3 regions of the Arthrobacter sp. B0316-5-4 genome follow, and region 1 is predicted to be linked to each of the others. Evidence: riboswitches for the same ligand, from Rfam matches in the RefSeq annotation. Region 1 holds a riboswitch; each other region holds the start of a gene.
What was found. Region 1 has a riboswitch for glycine ahead of gcvP (aminomethyl-transferring glycine dehydrogenase). Riboswitches for the same ligand answer to the same signal wherever they lie in the genome.

Region 1 (4,168 bases):
CGCTACCGTGGTCGCCCACGACAGCTACGAAGTAGCCGACGGCACTGAGCGTCAACCCGCCAGCCACCACGTAGCCGGGCCGGATCTTTTTGACCAGGGGCACCACCAGCAGGCCGGCGATGACTGTTGCCAGGAGCGCGGGGATCATTGCGATACCAGCCTCCATGGGGGACTGACCTTCAACCAATTGCAGGTGCTGCGCGAAGAAGTAGATGAAGCCGGTCATGGAGAACAGCGAGAGTACGTTGGCAATGATCGCCGTACTGAACACCTTGTTCTTGAACAGGCTGACATCCAGCATCGGGCTGTCGATCTTCTGCTGGCGACGGACGAAGAGAACACCCATCACCAAGCCGAAAAGCATGAACACCGCTGCTGTCGGCCCAAAGCCGTGCACCGCGAATTCCTTGATGCCGTAGACAAACGGAGCCATGGTGAATATCGACAGAGCGATGCTGGGGACATCCACGCGGCCGGGGTTTGCGTCCTTGGACTCGGGGATCAAGGCCCTGCCGAAGGCGAGCAGCGGCAGCAGCAGGAAGGCTGCCACCAGGAAAACGGCGCCCCACCAGAAGTGTTCTACCAGCCAACCGCCGAAGATCGGGCCGAGGGCGGCACCACCGGAGAACCCGGCAGCCCATACGGCGATTGCGAGCCGGCGGCGGTTGGGGTCGGTGAAGATGTTCCGGATCAGGGAAAGCGTGGAGGGCATCAGCATTGCGCCGAAGACGCCAAGGCCGGCGCGGCCGGCAATCAGCCATTCGGCGGAAGGCGCGAACGCCGTAGCAGCCGACACCGCAGCGAAGCCTGTGCTGCCGATCAGGAGCAGCCGCCGTCGTCCGATCCTATCGCCGAGGTTGCCCATGGAAACGAGGAGCGCGGCAAGGACCAGCGGGTAGGCGTCCACGATCCAGAGCAGCTGCACGCCGCCAACATCCAGGGATCGGGCAATTTCGGGCAGGGCAAAGGTGAGCGCGGTGTTGTCGACGGCCACCAGCAGTACCGGGAACATCAGGAGTGCCAGGGCCGTCCAGTCGCGCCACGGTGCTGCAGGGCCCATGACGGGACGAGCGGAACGGGGAGCTTTGGTGGAGGACGGCGAGAACATGCTCTTACTGTACCGTCCAGACGGTATAGTTTCAAATTAAACCCCAGCAAACCTTTAGGGAATGATGTACACATGCCACGAAAACCAGTTGCCCGGGACGCCGTCCTGGATGCCTACGAAGCCCTCCTCATAGAGGTAGGGGAGCGGGCTGCCACGCTCGACGCTGTCGCCAAACGGGCCGGCGTCTCCAAGGGTGGGTTGCTGTACCACTTTCCCAACAAGGAGTCGCTGATCAGCGCCCTGCTGGAACGCCTGGACCAACTGGCCGAACAGGATATTGAGCAGATGAGGGCCGCGCCGGACGGTGCTGCCGCCTACTTCATCCGGACGTCCCTGTGGGCCGGGACGCCGATGGACCGTGCGTTTGTTGCCGCGACCCGCCTGGCCGAGGTTGCCCACGAAGAAACCCGCCGCAGGTTTGCCGGAATCCAAAAGCAATGGCTCGATGTCCTCGCCAAGGATGTCGGCCCCGAGGTCGCGAAGGCCGTTAGCTACATGGGCGACGGGCTGTATTTCAACGCAATGTTCGAGGGCGGCCAGGAGGCCGGCAACGATGGCCGGGAGGCCGACGTCGAAATCCTGCTCGGAGTGCTGGAGCGGCTGCGGAAGTAGCACGTCAGCCCATTTGCGGCGACGCCCCGCACGTAGGACAATTAACCCTTGTGGCCTGCCCTGAACCGGGGTCACGTTATAACTGAACATTGCCTATGATCTGCGGCGGGAGAGTCCTGCAAGCATGTGATGCAGGCGCCGTAGGAGCAAACCCTCCCCAGGAATCTCTCAGGCCCACGCACCGCCGCGGCAAGGCAACTCTGGAAAGCAGCAGGCGTTCTGCCCACCTAAGGGTGAAAGAGCGTTGTGCTCACCGACGGTGCAAGCGATGTTGTCCAAACAGCGCGGAAACTCTCAGGTCCAATACAGAGCGGGGAGGAACCCAGCCGCTGTGGCGTACCCAAACGCCGCCCAAGTAATGGAGTTCCTTCGTGACGGTTAGTTCTGCCTCCACCACCTTCGTCGATCGGCATATCGGCGCCCGCCGCCAGGCCGACATTGAGACCATGCTCAAGTCCGTCGGCTACGACACTGTTGATTCGTTGGTCGACACCGCCGTTCCCAACGATATCCGCCAGGACGTCGCCCTCACCCTGCAGAACGCCCTGAGCGAAGTCGAAGTCCTGGCTGAGCTGCGCAAGCTCGCCTCGAAGAACAAGACTGCCGTCCAGATGATCGGGCAGGGCTACTACGACACCGTCACGCCGGCTGTCATCCGCCGCAACATACTTGAGTCCCCGGCCTGGTACACGGCGTACACCCCGTACCAGCCGGAAATCTCGCAGGGCCGCCTCGAAGCACTGCTCAACTTCCAGACCATGGTCCAGGACCTGGTGGGCCTGCCCATCGCCAACGCCTCCCTCCTGGACGAAGCAACGGCCGTGGCCGAGGCCGTCCTGATGATGCGCCGCGCCAACAAGAACAAGGCTGCCCAGGACGGCAAGACCGTTCTCGACGCCGACTGCCTCCCGCAGACCATCGCGATCGTGAAGGGCCGCGCCGAGGCACTGGGTTTCGAGGTTGAGGTTGCCGATCTCAGCGCCGGCCTCCCGGAGGGTGCCATCAACGGCGTCGTCCTCCAGCAGCCGGGCGTTTCCGGTCGCGTGTTCGACCACTCTGCCGTCATTGCCGAGGCCAAGGAGCGCGGTGCGCTGGTCACCGTCGCGGCCGACCTCCTCTCCCTGACGCTCATCACCCCTCCCGGTGAGCAGGGCGCCGATATTGCTGTTGGTTCCGCGCAGCGCCTGGGCGTGCCGCTGTTCTTCGGCGGTCCGCACGCCGCTTACATGGCGGTCCAGAAGGGCCTGGAGCGTTCCATGCCCGGTCGCCTGGTGGGCGTTTCCAAGGACGACGCCGGTGTCCCCGCCTACCGCTTGGCGCTGCAGACCCGCGAGCAGCACATCCGCCGCGAGAAGGCCACGTCCAACATCTGTACCGCACAGGCGCTGCTGGCCATCGTGGCCTCGATGTACGCGGTTTACCATGGCCCCGAGGGCCTGAAGGCGATCGCGGAGACCGCACACGGACACGCCCGCACCTTGGCCGCATCCCTGAAGGCTGCCGGCGTCGAGGTCCTCCACGGCTCGTTCTTCGACACCATCACGGTCCGCGTTCCAGGCAAGGCTGCCGAAGTTGTTGCAGCGGCCGATGCGCGCGGTATTAACCTGCGCGGCGTCGACGCGGACACGGTTGGCATTTCGGTCGATGAAACCACTACTTCCGAGATTGTCGGTCGTGTCCTCGATGTCTTCGGCGCTTCGGTACTTGAGTCCGCTGAGGGCTTCGCGCTTGAAGCTTCAGTTGAGCGCACCAGCAACTTCATGCAGCACCCGGTGTTCAACACCCACCGCTCCGAAACCCAGCTCCTGCGTTACATCCGCAAGCTCTCCGACCGGGACCTCGCACTGGACCGCACCATGATCCCGCTGGGTTCGTGCACCATGAAGCTGAACGCCACGGCAGAGATGGAAGCCATTTCCTGGCCGGAGTTCGCCTCCATCCACCCGTTCGCGCCGGACTCCCAGACCGAAGGCTGGCGTGAGCTGATCACCGACCTCGAGGCGCAGCTGACCGAGATCACCGGCTACGACCAGGTCTCCATCCAGCCCAACGCCGGTTCCCAGGGTGAGCTGGCTGGCCTGCTGGCCATTCGCGGCTACCACCTCTCCAACGGCGATGACCAGCGCAACGTCTGCCTGATCCCGGCCTCCGCCCACGGCACCAACGCCGCGTCGGCAGTGCTCGCCGGCATGAAGGTAGTGGTTGTGGCCACCGCGCCCGATGGCACCATCGACCACGTCGACCTCAAGGCCAAGATCGAGGCCAACAGGGACGTCCTCTCTGCCATCATGATCACCTACCCGTCCACGCACGGTGTGTACGACGCCGACGTCCGCGAAGTCTGTGACGCCATCCACGAGGCCGGTGGCCAGGTCTACATCGACGGCGCCAACCTCAACGCGCTGGTTGGCTTGGCCCAGCCGGGCAAGTTCGGCGGCGACGTCTCCC
Region 2 (4,168 bases), on a different contig from region 1:
GCTCATCCAGCCGGGAAGCTACGTAGTTCGCAGCCAGCAACGCCGACTTGGTGGCTTCTGTGAGGCCCTGGCCGCCCATGAGCTTCACGTAAGCCCAGGAGATCGGCAGGACGCCGGCGGATCCATAACGCGAAGCGGAAATCGCGACGCCATGACCCGGTTCATGGGCTGCCTTGTTGGCATCGCCCGGCATGAACGGTGCCAGGTGTGCCTTGGCCGCAACCGGCCCAACGCCGGGTCCGCCGCCACCATGCGGGATGCAGAAGGTCTTGTGCAGGTTAAGGTGGGAGACGTCGCCGCCGAACTTGCCAGGCTGGGCCAAGCCAACCAGTGCGTTGAGGTTGGCGCCGTCAACATAGACCTGGCCACCGGCTGCGTGGATCGCGTCGCAGACTTCCCGGACATCAGCGTCGTAGACACCGTGCGTGGACGGGTAGGTGATCATAATGCAGGACAGGACGTCCTTGTTGGCTTCGATCTTGGCGGTCAGGTCCGCGTGGTCGATGGTGCCATCAGCAGCGGTCGCCACCACAACCACCTTCATGCCTGCCAGCACTGCCGATGCGGCGTTGGTGCCGTGGGCGGAAGCGGGGATCAGGCAGACAGTGCGCTGCTCGTCGCCCCGGGAGAGGTGGTAGCCGCGGATCGCGAGGAGCCCGGCGAGCTCACCCTGGGAACCGGCGTTCGGCTGGATGGAGACCTGGTCGTAGCCGGTGATCTCGGTCAGGTCCGCTTCCAGGTCCTCGATCAGTTCACGCCAGCCCGCTGTCTGGTGGTCGGGAGCGAAAGGGTGGATGGAGGCGAACTCCGGCCAGGAGATGGCTTCCATCTCCGCGGTGGCGTTCAGCTTCATGGTGCACGAACCCAGCGGGATCATGGTGCGGTCCAGCGCAAGGTCCCGGTCGGACAGCTTGCGGATATAGCGCAACAACTGCGTCTCGGAACGGTGCGTATTGAACACCGGATGCTGCAGGAAATCGCTGGTCCGGACCACGTCCGCGGGCAGCTCGAAGTCGGCCGCGTCCCTTACCGGACCGGCACCAAAGGCAACGGCTACTGCGGAGAGGACCTCCGGCGTCGTGGTTTCATCAATGGAGACACCCACGGTGTCGGCGTCGATGAACCGGAGGTTGATACCGCGGGCTTCGGCGGCGGCGATGACTTTGTCCGCCTTGCCTGGGACCCGGACCGTGAGGGTGTCGAAGAAGGACTCGGTCTCGAGTTCGCGGCCAGCCGCCTTCAGCGCCGTCGCAAGCGTGCGTGCATGGCCGTGAACGGTTTCGGCGATCGACTTCAGGCCTTCCGGGCCGTGGTAAACCGCGTACATCGAAGCCACGATGGCCAGCAATGCCTGGGCCGTACAGATGTTGGACGTGGCCTTTTCGCGGCGGATGTGCTGCTCACGGGTCTGCAGCGCCAAGCGGTAGGCGGGAACGCCCGCGTTGTCCTTGGAGACGCCGACGATGCGGCCAGGGAGCGTGCGCTCCATGCCTTCGCGGACGGCCATGTAGGCGGCGTGCGGGCCGCCGAAGAACAACGGGACGCCGAAACGCTGCGCGGTTCCGACGGCGACATCGGCACCTTGCTCACCGGGCGACGTGATGAGGGTGAGCGCCAGGAGGTCGGCAGCGACGGTGACGAGTGCGCCGCGCTCCTTGGCCTCCGCGATCACGGAAGAGTGGTCGAACACGCGACCCGAGACGCCCGGCTGCTGCAGGACAATACCGTTGATGTCGCCGTCGGGCAGGCCGGCAGAAAGGTCCGCGATCTCGACCTCGAAGCCCAGCGCCTCAGCGCGGCCCCTGACGATCGCGATGGTCTGCGGGAGGAGATCCGCATCCAGGACAGTCTTGCCGTCCTTGGCGGTCTTGGACTTGTTGGCGCGCCGCATCAGCAGCACTGCCTCTGCGACGGCGGTAGCTTCGTCCAGCAGCGAGGCGTTGGCCACGGGAAGTCCAGTAAGGTCCTGGACCATGGTCTGGAAGTTGAGCAACGCTTCGAGGCGGCCCTGGGAAATTTCCGGCTGGTACGGGGTGTAGGCCGTGTACCAAGCGGGCGATTCCAGGATGTTGCGGCGGATAACGGGCGGGGTCACGGTGTCGTAGTAGCCCTGGCCGATCATCTGCACGGCGGTTTTGTTCTTGGAAGCCAGCTTGCGCAGCTCGGTGAGGACCTGCACCTCGGTGAGGGCGTCCTGCAACTTCAGGGCAGTGTCCTGGCGGATGGAATCGGGGACAGCAACGTCCACCAAGCCGTCGACAGAGTCGTAGCCGATGGCCTTGAGCATGGTGTCAACATCGGCCTGGCGCCGTGCGCCGATATGCCGGTCCGCGAACGCGGTAGGGGTTGATTGAACAGTCAAGAGGAACTCCATGATTCAGGCGCCCACTGAGCGCCACGATGATGTGGGTTCCTCCCCGCTCTGTATTGGACCTGAGAGATTCCGCAGGAATGGTTGCCTGCTTGCACCGTCGGTGAGCCCGGTTGCCCGGACTGCTTTCCAGAGTTGCCTAACCGCGGCGGTACATGGGCCTGAGAGATTCCTGGGGAGGATTTGCTCCTACGGCGCCTGACTGGATGTACCGGCAGGACTCTCCCGCCGCAGATCAAAAGCGTTGCATCACGTGAGTGACACGCTTCACACCATAGCCGGTTATTTTGAAAAAGCGCAAGCAAGCTGTGGCTACTGATGCATCGCTTCGTGGATCTGCAGCGCGAACCACAACTGCGCAACTGTGGACGTTTCACCCATGTCCAGCCCCGTCAACTCACCGATTTTTCGGATCCGGTAGATGATGGTTTGCCGGTGCGCGAACAGCGCCGCAGCAGTCTTTTGCCAGGAACGTTGAGAGTCCAAATATGTCCTCAGGGTCAGGATCAGATCACCGTCCTGGCTCTGCTCGTAGTCGAAAATCGGACCCAGCAGGCGCCGCACCAACGCCGTCCCCTCCTCGAATCCGGTCAACCCAAGCCACGACGGTCCCTGCGCGTATCGGGCCAATTCCAGCCTGTTGGCACGGGCTGACCCCAGGGCCCACAGGGACTCCTGCAACGCCCGCTGGATCCCGGCAACAGCCGCCGGCGCGCTGATCCCGATCACGCTGCCAAGGCCACCGCAATGCACCAGGACGTCGTCGGATACATCCGCTGGAACCACCACGTGGAGCCGGTTGTTCCGCTTCAAGGACGCCGACGCAACCCCATGCCGCCACAGTTCGATATGGACGCCGGCCAGCCGGTCGTCTTCGTGCGCTTGCGTTGCGTTACCCGATGCCATGGTGACCATCAGGAAGTCCGTAGCCGGTATGCCGAACGAGACCATCCGGCTTTCCATTTCCGCCACCCCGAGCCGTCCGTCCGCGGCCTGCAGCAGGAACTCGCCGGCCAGCCGGTGGCGGCTTTCAAGCGACAGGACAATCCGCGAGAGCTGCAGTCCCAGCACGGTTGCGGCGTGGAGGAGTACGACGGCGTCCGGGTGCGGTTCGCTGTTGGGCAGCACCACCAGGAGCGCATTCGCGTGGGTGGGGATGTCCATGGTCAGCACGTGCCGGCCACGGATCCGATGCCACTGGAAGTTCTTCCCAGCGGGCGCCGCCTGCCCTGAGGATGCCTGGCCCGACGCGGGAGCCCAGGCGTCGGCCAGGAAATCCGGCAGCGCCTGCCCGTCCGGATGCCAGGGGTGGAGGCAGCTGCGGTCCACCACAAACAAATGGGCATCAAGCTCCGTCGCAAGCCGCTGCACCAGGCTTTGCCAATGGTCCTCGGAGGCGCCGGCTGTCCGCAACAGGTCATAAACCCGCGCGGTTTGCCTGAGCCGGCGCGATTCTTCGAGGAGCGAGGATTCGGCCACAGAGCGCGCAATGGCGATGAACGGCAGCGGATACGGAATGTTGATCAGGGGCAGGGGCAACTGTTCACAGGCCGCCAGGAACCCGGCCGTCAGCGGCGGTGCGTGCATCTTCTCGCCGATCGCCAAGGCGCTGGCACCTGCGTCCACCAATGCCTCGGCGAGCGCCACCTGGCCCGCCGGATCGGGCGGGATGGACAGCCCGTTGGTCATCATGAGTTCGCCGCCCGTGACCCATTCCCACAGCCTGGGGAGGTCTGAGGTGTGTGCCCAGGTGATGCGGTTGTCTTGTCCGGCGGCACCGGCCAAGAGCGTGAGTCC
Region 3 (4,168 bases), on a different contig from region 1:
TGGACGACGCCGAAAAGGCGGAGCTTGCCACCCTCGAATCACATGACTTCCCCAGCCGTGCCCTGTATGGGCGGTACTTGCGCCAAACGCTTGACGGGTTGCTCGAACGGCTGCCCGACGGCGTCGAGGTCACGTTCCATGAGACCTCAGCCGTGGCGGCGCGACCGGTGAAGGACGGAACCAAAAACGCGTTCGACGTCGAACTCGCCAACGGTGCGATCCTCACCGTCGGTTCCGTGGTCCTCGCACTGGGTCACATCGAGTCCCGGCTAAATCCCGAGCAGAGGTCTTTCAAGAGCGCCGCGGAGGAGCAAGGGCTGCTCTATTTCCCGCCAGCACCGCCAGCGGACGTCGACTGGGAGGCAGTGCCGGATAACGAGCCGGTGCTGATCCGCGGCATGGGTTTGAACTTCTTCGACGTCATGGGCCAGCTGACTGAGGGCCGTGGCGGCAAGTTCGTCGAGGCCGGTTCTCCCGGGGCAGGCGTGCTGGAGTATCGGGCATCGGGCAGGGAACCCAGGATCATTGCTGCCTCCCGGCGGGGCACTCCTTACCGTGCCAAGGCAGGGCTGGCTGGCTACTACCCCAGCAGCATCACCATGCGCTACCTGACCGAAGACGCCGTGGACCGGTTCCGGGCGGCCGGAATCCAGCCCGGTTTCGACCACGACCTTTGGCCGCTGCTCCACCGTGATGCACTGTGGGCGTATTACTCAACGCTGGCCCGTTCACAACCCGCTGCGATCAAGGATCCTGCGCAGTTCCTGGCGGACCTCGAGGACGCGCTCCAACCGCACGCGCACACCACCGCGAAGTGGGAAATCGATGTGGGTGATCTCGTGGAAAAGCACGTCGTGGCTTCCCGCCGGCTGAATCTTCGCGGACTCGCCGCGCCGCTGGCCGGACGTACTTTTGCGTCAAGGCGGGAGCTGGACGCGGCAGTCACGGCGTACCTGGATGATGATGCGCGCCGATCGGCCTTGGGTGAATCGGACCCCGTGAAGATGGCGATCGGTGCGCTCCACACCGGCCGGGCGATCCTGAAATCCGTGGTGGCTGATGGTGGCATCACGGACGAATCCTGGTTGGCGGGGCTTCGGGGCTGGTTCGAATCCTTCGTCGAAGGGCTGGCCAGCGGGGCGCCCGCGCTGCGTTCGGAGCAGCTGGCCGCCTTGGCGCGTGCCGGCGTCGTAAGTTTTGTTGGGCCGGACCCGAAGTTCAGCGTGGACCGGAGCGCGAAACTGTTCCGGGCGGTTTCGCCTTGGGTACATGACGCTCCGGTGGAAGCGCGAACCCTGATCGAGGCGATGTCGCCCGCCAACAGGGTGGGCATCAACCTCTCTCCGCTGTTGGAACAGCTCATGGCTGACGGGCTGGTCCGCACCAAGATCATGATGAGCGTCGAGGGTACTCCCATGCAGACCACCGGCCTGGACGTTGTGCCGCATCCGTATCGGCCCCTGGCGGCCAACGGGTCGGTCACCGAAAACCTGTACGTGCTGGGCCTGCAGTTGTCCGCTTCACAGTGGGGCACGGCCATCGCTGCGGAGGCCCGGCCCCGGACCGGGCAGGCCTATGCCAGCGGGCAGCGGACCCTCCGGGATGCCGATGAGATTGCGCGTAGCATTCTGGCCCGCTGAGGACCCAGGGTTGCAGTGCCGCCCGGCCTTCGTTAGTGTGTGAGCTGCATCACCGAACTGGTGGTGCGCGCTTTTGATCCGCGGCGGGAGAGCCCTGCCGGTACATCACCACAGGCGCCGTAGGAGCAAACCCTCCCCAGGAATCTCTCAGGCCCATGTACCGCCGCGGCGAGGCAACTCTGGAAAGCAGTCCGGAACGCCGGGCTCACCGAAGGTGCAAGCAGGCCCACGCCTGCGGAAACTCTCAGGTCCATCTACAGAGCGGGGAGGAACCCGAATCTTGTGGCACCCAGTGCCGCCTGAACGATGGAGTTCCTTTGACGATTCAGCGCCCACCCTCAACCGGTACCGATTCACCGCATCTTGAGCGCCAGCTCAGCAACCGCCACATCCAGCTCATCGCCATCGGCGGAGCAATCGGAACAGGCCTTTTCATGGGATCCGGCAAAACCATCTCCGCCGCCGGCCCGTCCGTCATCTTCGTGTACATGATCATCGGCTTCATGCTGTTCTTCGTCATGCGTGCCATGGGCGAACTGCTGCTCAGCAACCTGAACTACAAATCCTTCAGCGACTTCGCAGCTGACCTCCTGGGTCCTTGGGCCGGCTTCTTCACCGGTTGGACGTACTGGTTCTGCTGGGTCATCACGGGAATCGCGGACGTCATCGCGATAGCGGGCTACTCGCAGGAGCTGTGGCCTTCCCTTCCGCTCTGGGTGCCGGGGCTGATTACCATCGGCATCCTCCTGCTGTTGAACCTGGCAACGGTGAAGGCATTCGGCGAAACCGAGTTCTGGTTCGCCCTCATCAAGATCGTCGCCATCGCGGCCCTGATCATTGTTGGCCTGTTCATGATCTTCAGCGGATTCCAGTCCGAAGCAGGCCCGGCCAGCTTCACCAACCTCTGGAGCCATGGAGGCTTCTTCCCGAACGAATTCATGGGTTTCGTCGCCGGATTCCAGATCGCGGTCTTCGCTTTCGTCGGCATCGAACTGGTGGGAACCACTGCGGCTGAGGCCAAGGACCCTGAAAAGAACCTGCCCAAGGCCATCAACTCGATTCCCATCCGTGTGCTCCTCTTCTACGTGGGCGCCCTGATCATCCTGATGTCCGTCACCCCGTGGACCCAGTTCGCTGCCGGTCACAGTCCGTTCATTGCCATGTTCTCGCTGGCCGGTCTGGGCGCAGCAGCCACCATCGTCAACCTGGTGGTCCTCACGTCCGCCATGTCCTCAGCCAACTCAGGAATCTACTCCACGTCCCGCATGGTGTTCGGCCTCGCCCAGGAAGGCGATGCCCCCAAGGTGTTCGGCGCGCTCTCCGGACGCAAAGTACCCCGCAACGCACTGTTCCTGTCCTGCGTTCTGTTGCTGTCCGGCGTCGTGCTCATGTACGCCGGCCAGGACGTCGGTAAGGCGTTCGACATGGTGACCACCGTGTCTGCCGTCTGCTTCGTCTTCGTATGGTCGATCATCCTGGCCAGCTACCTGGCCTTCCGGAAGCGCCGCCCCCACCTGCACGAATCTTCGGCGTTCAAAATGCCGGGTGGAGTGGCCATGGTGTGGGTGGTGTTCGCCTTCTTTGCCTTCGTGCTGTGGGCGCTGACCACCCAGCCGGACACCCTCACAGCGTTGCTCGCCACGCCGCTGTGGTTCGTGATCCTGGGGGTCGCTTGGGCGGTACTCCGACGCCGTCCGGCCCACCTGGCCCGTTACGCGGCTTTCCAGGCCGAGCTGCGCAGTGATGCTGCCAGGGTCCAGGACCCGGAGCCGGCAAACAAGTAACCACAAGACAGGCCCCTCACGAACGAATCGTGAGGGGCCTGTCTCTTGGGGTCATGCTATGGGGCGCTTAGCCCCTCAGGCATTTCTGGTACTGCAACCATTCGATGCCGTACCGCAGCCAGCCCACAATGTCGTACCACTTGGAGGGCTTGGTGGGCGGGGTGCACTGCGGCGGGTTGGGCCCGCTCGCTGCCACCTTGACCAGGGCCTTCACTACCGTTCCGGACTCGACGGCGGTCAGCACCAGGGTGCCTGTACCTGCGGCCGCTGCAGCGGGCACCTTCACGTTGACGGTCGCCGCGCCGGCGGTCACCGGAACGTCCCCGACTGCCACGGAGGCGCCCTTGGCGTCGACAAAGACCGCCTTCAGCGAGGTGTTCGCAGGGCTGCCGATGGAGGTCAGGTTCAGCTTGGAGACCGCCAGCGTGATGGATTCGCCAGCCTTGACCTCGGCTGTGGTGGAGTTCGCCACAGCAACTGAGCGGCGTGCGAAGTCCGGCGAGACCGGGTTGTGCGTCTGGAGGTACTTGATCCAGGCGTCACGGTCCACCAGGCCCGTGTCCTTCGTGTTGCTGCCCTCCTTGAAGACCCGGAAGTTGTCACCGCCGGTTGCGAGGAAGCTGAAGGTACCGATCCTGTACTGCTTTGCGGGGTCGATCACAGCGCCATTAACCCAGATGCCAGTGATCCGATCGCCCGCCGCACGGGCGGCGTCGTAGGTGTAGTTGACGTTCTTGGACACCC

Region 2: another riboswitch for glycine. It lies ahead of gcvP (aminomethyl-transferring glycine dehydrogenase); the one in region 1 lies ahead of gcvP (aminomethyl-transferring glycine dehydrogenase).
Region 3: another riboswitch for glycine. It lies ahead of cycA (D-serine/D-alanine/glycine transporter); the one in region 1 lies ahead of gcvP (aminomethyl-transferring glycine dehydrogenase).

Annotation. Positions count from the first base shown of each region.
Region 1 is NZ_JBNHFN010000004.1:705,811-709,978, reverse strand. Features, by position in the region: gene AC5RU9_RS15220 (MFS transporter) at 1-1,108, opposite strand, end outside; gene AC5RU9_RS15215 (TetR/AcrR family transcriptional regulator) at 1,181-1,720, shown strand; glycine riboswitch at 1,817-1,914, shown strand; glycine riboswitch at 1,916-2,039, shown strand; gene gcvP (aminomethyl-transferring glycine dehydrogenase) at 2,092-4,168, shown strand, end outside.
Region 2 is NZ_JBNHFN010000005.1:331,785-335,952, reverse strand. Features, by position in the region: gene gcvP (aminomethyl-transferring glycine dehydrogenase) at 1-2,374, opposite strand, end outside; glycine riboswitch at 2,511-2,609, opposite strand; gene AC5RU9_RS17140 (PucR family transcriptional regulator) at 2,684-4,168, opposite strand, start outside.
Region 3 is NZ_JBNHFN010000003.1:699,523-703,690, forward strand. Features, by position in the region: gene AC5RU9_RS11760 (FAD/NAD(P)-binding protein) at 1-1,640, shown strand, start outside; glycine riboswitch at 1,715-1,813, shown strand; gene cycA (D-serine/D-alanine/glycine transporter) at 1,958-3,424, shown strand; gene AC5RU9_RS11770 (ExeM/NucH family extracellular endonuclease) at 3,492-4,168, opposite strand, start outside.